2 linked regions of the Nordella sp. HKS 07 genome follow. The protein of the gene in region 2 interacts with the protein of the main gene of each other region in a pairwise test. Links are inferred from orthologs where the notes say so. Each region holds a gene or a part of one and is shown on either strand. Other genes may lie near its edges.

The links.
Region 1: the proteins of ileS (region 2) and G5V57_RS09290 interact in binary tests that used the Escherichia coli proteins (3 or more experiments, as listed by UniProt). The link is inferred for Nordella sp. HKS 07 from one-to-one orthologs.

Annotation. Positions count from the first base shown.
Region 1 is NZ_CP049258.1:1,980,312-1,983,501, forward strand. The notes cover bases 204-3,078. They hold G5V57_RS09290 (sugar ABC transporter substrate-binding protein), read right to left. Parts: upstream 2,158-3,078; coding sequence 1,249-2,157; downstream 204-1,248. Other genes in these bases: G5V57_RS09285 (Gfo/Idh/MocA family protein), read right to left, coding at 204-1,064; G5V57_RS09295 (ABC transporter permease), read right to left, coding at 2,234-3,078. In the rest of the region: more of G5V57_RS09285, read right to left, coding at 1-203; more of G5V57_RS09295, read right to left, coding at 3,079-3,190. UniProt on the Escherichia coli protein: Part of the ABC transporter complex RbsABC involved in ribose import. Binds ribose. Also serves as the primary chemoreceptor for chemotaxis.
Region 2 is NZ_CP049258.1:4,614,745-4,618,544, reverse strand. Bases 117-3,601 are described here. They hold ileS (isoleucine--tRNA ligase), read right to left. Parts: upstream 3,251-3,601; coding sequence 317-3,250; downstream 117-316. Other genes in these bases: lspA (signal peptidase II), read right to left, coding at 117-320. In the rest of the region: more of lspA, read right to left, coding at 1-116; G5V57_RS21735 (anti-sigma factor), read right to left, coding at 3,608-3,800. UniProt on the Escherichia coli protein: Catalyzes the attachment of isoleucine to tRNA(Ile). As IleRS can inadvertently accommodate and process structurally similar amino acids such as valine, to avoid such errors it has two additional distinct tRNA(Ile)-dependent editing activities.

The sequences.
Region 1 (3,190 bases), 2.6 Mb from region 2 along the record:
CGTTCGATCTTCAGGCCTTCGGCGAAATTGACGAAGCATTCGTCTCCGCTGGCGATGCAGTCGAGAAGATGCTTCGCCTCGATCACCTTGAGCTCGTTGAAGCCGAGCTGATGGCCGGGCGCGGGGGTGAACTGCCCGTAGGGTGAATGGACGGGACCGGTGAGGATGGTGCGGAAGCCGCGCGTCGCTTCCGGGCCTTCCGTCATATAGAGCTGCAATTCATTGAGGCGCTCCTGATCGAAAGTGAGCATGCCCTTGGTGCCATGGACCTCGAAGCGGATCAGGTTCTTGCGGCCCCAGGCGGCGCGGCTCGAAGCGAGCGTACCCGAGACACCGGATTTGAAGCGCACGATGGCATGGGCGATGTCTTCATTCTCGACCTCGCGCATCTCACTCGTGCCGGGCACCGGCCGTTCCTTCACCACCGTTTCCATGTCGGCCGAGACGGAAGCGATATCGCCGATGAGAAGATGCGCGAAGCTCACCAGATGGCAGGTGATGTCGCCCAGCGTCCCCAAGCCCCACAGATCGATCCGCGCCCTTTTGCTCCAGGGCACATCGGGGGAAGCGAGATAGTCCTCATCGACCTGCCCGCGAAAATGCACGATCTCGCCGATGGCTTTGGTTTCGATCAGCTTCCTGGCATGCAGCACGGCGGGATTCTTGATGTAGTTGTAGCCGAGCAGCGTGCGGCCTTTGGCTTTCGCGGCGGCCGCCGTCATGGCCTCGGCTTCATCGAGGGTAAGCGCCATCGGCTTCTCGCACCAGACATGTTTGCCGGCTTCAAGGAAGGCGACCGCCATCTCGCGATGAACATTGTTGGGCGCGGTGATCGAGACGATATCGATGCGTTTGTCGTCGACGAGCTTGCGCCAGTCCGTCTCGGCACGAGCGAAGCCATATTCGGCGGCGCGCTTGCTGGTCATAGCCGGATCGATGTCGCACAAGGTCTCGAGCCTGATCTCGGGAACATCGCCGAAGACGGGTCGCACATGGCTCCAGGCCATGGCGTGGCATTTGCCCATGAAGCCGGTGCCGATCAGGCCGATGCCGAGAGATGCCATGTAAGTCCCTCACAACGCTTCCCCCACTCGTCATGGCCGGGCCTGACCCGGCTATCCAGCCTCGACGCCATACAGTTGCTGCACGGATGGGCTGGATGGCCGCCTCAAGGGCGGCCATGACGAACTAGGAGGCAAGTCCCCGACTTTCGCCGGGACCTGCCGCAACTTCAAGACCGAACCGAGTTCACTTGTACTGGTCGGCATTGTCCTTGGTGACGAGCACCGTGCCGGTATCGATCACCGCGTCGATCTTCTCGCCCTTCTGGAGCTTGATCAGATTCTCGACGGCGAAGGCGCCCATATTCTTTGGCGCCTGTGCGACGGAGGCCGTCATATCGCCGGCGATGATCGAGGCGGCCGCGTCCGGATTGGCGTCGAAGCCGACCACCATGACGTCCTTGAGCTTATTGGCCGACTTGAGGGCCTCTACTGCGCCCAGCGCCATATTGTCGTTCGAGGCGAAGACCGCCTTGATATTCGGATTGCCGGTGAGGATGTTCTCCATCACCGACTGGCCCTTGGCGCGGTCCCAGTCGGCCGGCTGCTCGGCGACGACCTTGAGGCCACAGCCTTCCAGGCCTTCCTTGGCGCCGGTGGCGCGGGCCTGGCCGGTCGACTGCGTGATGATGCCCTGCAGGATCACCACTTCCGATCCCTTCTCGATCTTGGAGCAGATGAAATCGGCGGCGAGCTTGGCGCCGACCTGGTTGTTGGTGCCGATGAAGGTCACGCCTTCATTGGTGCCCTTGGTGTCGACGAAGACGACCGGCACATTCTTGGCCTTGGCCGCATCGACGACCGGCGCCAGCGCATTGGGATCGGTCGGCGCCAGAGCGAGGCCGGATATGCCCTTGGCCAGCATGTCCTCGAGCTGTCCGATCTGCGCCTGCACATCGGATTCGGCCGGCGGCGACATGACGACGACCTCGACGCCGAGCTCCTTACCCTTCGCTTCGGCGCCCGCCTGCACCGCCGCCCAGAACGGGTTGCCGGCACCCGGGCCCTTCATGTCGAGCACGATCGGATCGGCGAAGGCCGAGCCGGCGAAGCCGAGTGCGGCAAGAGCGGCACCCGCGATCAGCAATTTCTTCATCTTACTCCTCCCTTGGAACATGATGTCTCCAACACGCAGGACAGCCGGCACGGAGACAAGGCCGGCTGCGAAATTTCTACCTTCGTGTCGCGGCGCGCCGCCTGAGCACGTCGATATAGACGGCGATGATGATGATGAGGCCGATGAGAATCTGCTGCCAGAACGGGCTGATATTGTTGAGATTGAGCCCGTTGCGCAAAAGCCCCATGATCAGCACGCCGGCCAGCACGCCCAGGACCGTGCCGCGCCCGCCGAAGAAACTGGCGCCGCCGATGATCACCGCGGCGATGGCATCGAGCTCGTTGCCGACACCGGCGAGCGGAAAGCCCGAATCGGTGCGCCCGGCGAGCAGCAGCGCCGCGAGCCCGGCGAAGAAACCGCAGATCGCATAGACATAGACCAGCACACGGTCGACATCGATGCCTGAGACGCGCGCCGCCTGCGGATTGCCGCCGATGGCGAAGATGTGGCGGCCCATATTGGTCCGGTTGAGAAAGAACCATAGAGCCACGGCGCAGACGATGACCAGGAGCAGGCTGAAGGGTATGCCGGCCGGCGGCGTGAAGACCTGGTAACCAAGGAACTCGGTAAAGACTTTCTGTCCGGCGTAACGCACTTCGGGCTGGAGGCCGGAGATCGGCGCCTGGCTGATGAGGCTGGTGAGCCCGCGCGCGATGTTGAGCGTGCCGAGCGTCATGATGAAGGGATGCGGCAGCTTGAGCAGCGTATAGCCGAGCCCGTTGACGAGGCCGCAGGCGGTGCCGACCAAAGGACCGATGAGCAGCACGATCGGCCAGGGCACGCCCGCTTTGTCGGCGACTGCGAGGCAGATGATCGACAGTCCGAGAACCGATCCCACCGACAGATCTATGCCGGCGGTGATGATCACCACGAACATGCCGAGCGCCAGCATGGCCGGATAGGCATTCTGCTTGATGATGTTGGAAAGATTGGTGGCCGACAGGAAGGTCGCCGGCTGGGTGGCATAGAGGATCGCCATCATGACAAGGACCACGACGATGATGCCGTAGCT
Region 2 (3,800 bases):
CCGAGCGCTCCCCCGATAATGAGGCCGATCGCCGCCGCGGTCATGGGATGCGTTGCCTTGGCGAGCCAAATCCACAGGCCGGCGGCGATGGCGAGCGACATGGCGATCAGCAAGTCCTGCGAGGCGTCGCCCGACAGCCAGCCATAGGAAACGCCCTTGTTCCAGGCCAGCACGAGATCGAAGACCGGCAGCAGTGCCACCGGCTGGCGGGCCTCGATGTCGAAGACATGCAGCATCCACCATTTGAAGGTCTGGTCGATGCCGAAGGCAAGCGCGGCGTAGACCAGCCCCAGGACCGAGAGCCCGCCCCAGAGCTTCACGCGAAAAGCTTCTTCTGATGCCGCTTCTGCCATTCACGCACCGCGTCCGCATCCCGGGGCGTGATGTCGGGGAATTCCTTGTCGCTGCCGACCTCGGGCGTGATCTTCCAGGAACGCGCGCATTTGCGGCCCTGGGCCGGCTTGAAGACGACGGCGACCCCCTTCACGTCGTCGAGACGGAAGGCCTCCGCCGGCCCCTCATCCTCGACCAGCAGGGCATCCGATGTGATCGCCATTTCGGCGATGTCGAGCCCCTTCAACACCTTGAGGGCGTCGGCGTCGGTGACGTGAATCTCGGGCGCCGCCTCGAGCGAGGAGCCGATCGTCTTCTTCACCTGACGCTCGATCTCGAGCGCGCCGGTGATCACACGACGGACGTCGCGGATTTTCTCCCATTTCTCGGCCAGATCGGCATCCACCCATTCCGCCGGCGGGATTGCGAACTGCATCAGATGCACGGAGCTCTTCTCACCGGCAAAACGCGACAGCCACACTTCCTCGGCGGTGAAGCAGAGGATGGGGGCGAGCCACGTCGACAGGCAATGGAAGAGCTGGTCCATCACGGTACGACAGGCGCGCCGGCGCAACGACGACGGCGCATCACAATAAAGTGCGTCCTTGCGGATATCGAGATAGAAGGCCGAAAGGTCGACATTCATGAAGTTGAGCAGCGTGGCGACGACCTGCTTGAAGTCGTAGGCACGGTAGCCCGCCAGCACGCTCGCATGAACATCGGCGAGCTTGTGGAGGACATAGCGCTCGAGCTCGGGCATGTCCTGGCGATGGAGGCGCTCGGCCTCATCCCAGCCGTCGAGCGCACCCAGCAGGTAACGCAGCGTGTTGCGCAGCTTGCGATAGGCTTCGACATTGCTCTTGAGGATCTCGGGACCGATGCGCTGGTCGTCGACATAGTCGGTCGAGGCCACCCACAGACGGAGAATATCGGCGCCCGATTGCTTGATCACGTCCTGCGGAAAGACCTGGTTGCCGAGCGACTTCGACATCTTGCGGCCGTCCTCGGCCATGGTGAAGCCATGGGTGATGACGGTCTTATAGGGCGCCCTGCCCCTTGTGCCGCAGCTCTCGAGCAGCGAGGAATGGAACCAGCCGCGATGCTGGTCCGAGCCCTCCAGATAGACATCGGCCGGCCAGCGCAGATCGGGCCGCTTCTCCAGCACGAAAGCGTGGGTCGAGCCCGAATCGAACCAGACGTCGAGAATATCGTTCACCTTCTCCCATTCATGCGGGTCGGTGACACGGTCTTTCAGGAAGCGCTCATGCGCGCCCTCGGCGAACCAGGCATCCGCGCCTTCGGCCTCGAAGGCGGCGGCGATGCGCTCGTTCACTTCCGGATCATCGAGCACGAGGCCGGTGGCCTTGTTGACGAAGACGCAGATCGGCACGCCCCAGGCGCGCTGGCGCGAGATCACCCAATCGGGGCGCGCCTCGATCATGCCGCGTAGACGGTTCTGGCCGGCGGGCGGCACGAAATGCGTCTCGTCGATCGCCTTCAGAGCCTTGGCCCTGAGGCCGTCCCTCTCGCCATCGCCCATGGAGATGAACCATTGCGGCGTATTGCGGAAGATGATCGGCTTCTTGGAGCGCCAGCTGTGCGGATACTGATGCTTGAGGCGGCCGCGTGCGATGAGCGCCTGGGCGGCGATCAGCGCCTGGATGACGGCCTCGTTGGCGTCGCCCTTCTCGCCCTTGTCGGTCAAGACGCGCTTGCCGGTGAAGCCCGGCGCCTCGCTGGTGAAGGTGCCGTCGCCATCGACGGTGAAGGGGATGTCGGTCTTGATGCCCATCGCCTTGAGCTTGCCGATATGAGCTTCCCACACTTCGAAGTCGTCGGCGCCATGGCTCGGCGCGGTGTGGACGAAGCCCGTGCCGGCATCGTCGGTGACGTGGTCACCGGCGAGCAGCGGCACGCGGAACTCATAGCCGAGGCCTGAGAGCGGGTGTGCGCAGGTGGCAATCGAGGCGATATCGACATCGCCCACGCGCCGGAATTCCTCGACGCGGCTCGCCTTGAAGACATCCTCCGCAAGCTTGTCGGCAAGGATCAGCCGGTCGCCGGTCCTGGCCCAGTTGTCGGCGGCGGCCTTGCTGACCTCGTAGAGGCCATAGGCGATCTTCGGCGAATAGCTGATGGCGCGGTTGCCGGGAATGGTCCAGGGCGTCGTCGTCCAGATCACCACGCTGGCCTTGGCGAGATCACCCTTGGGCGCGGTGCCGTCGGCCATGAAGGTGACCGGGAATTTCACATGGATCGTGTCGCTGGTGTAATCCTGATACTCGACTTCGGCCTCGGCGAGCGCGGTCTTCTCCACCACCGACCACATGACCGGCTTGGAGCCGCGGTACAATTGTCCGCTCGTCGAGAATTTCATGAGCTCGCGGGCGATCTGCGCTTCCGCCGCGAAGCTCATCGTCGTGTAAGGATCCTTCCAGTTGCCGACGACGCCCAGGCGCTGGAACTCCTCCGATTGGATGGCCATCCAGTGCTCGGCGAAAGCGCGGCATTCTTTCCGGAACTCGTTGATCGGCACCGCGTCCTTGTTGCGGCCTTTGGCACGGTACTGCTCCTCGATCTTCCATTCGATGGGAAGGCCGTGACAGTCCCAGCCCGGGACGTAATTGGCGTCCTTGCCCGACATCTGCTGCGAGCGGACCACGAGGTCCTTCAGGATCTTATTGAGCGCGGTACCGATATGGATGTTGCCATTGGCATAGGGCGGGCCGTCATGGAGGATGAACGGTTCCTTGCCCTTGGCCGATTCCCTGAGCCGGTCGAACAGGCCCAGAGCCTGCCAGCGCTTGAGAATCTCCGGCTCCTTCTGCGGCAGGCCGGCCTTCATCGGAAAGGCGGTCTTGGGCAGGAAGAGGGTCTCGCGGTAATCGCGCGCCGGATTTTCGGTCTTGTCGTTCATGTCGGTAAATCAGGATTTTGAGGTGATCGGTCGGGCGCGCTTGTAACAGCGAAAGTCGCTAGGGGAAAGGGCGGCGTTTTCCATCATTGCAAGCCCGCGCCGAAGCATGAGAGGTTGGGAAATTCCAATTTGCGGCTAGTGTCCCGAATCCGAAGTTCGCCACAGCCCGCGGAACCTTCCGAGCCGCCTGATATCAGGAACTTCGCGTTCAGCACACTAGCGTCCGAATTTCACTGCACCAGGCAAGTCCGGCCGCCTAACCCCTTGATTTTTCTGGATTGCCTCCGCGATTCTCGAAAATTCCCTGCAAATCCCTGCAAATCCCTGCTTTTTCCGTTCTGACCCGGGGTGATGACGTCAGCTCTCGAAGGACTGATAGACCATGTGGGCGAGCGCGACGATTTCGTCGCGGCTCGCCTCGCCGGTAATGACGAAGCCCAGCGGGCCGTCGAGCCAGTAGCAGGCCGTCACATTGTCCTTCTCGGTCATCAGGAACGTTGTTTCCTTGTTGGACTGATTGGCGGCGACGAAAACGGTGATGCGGCGCTTG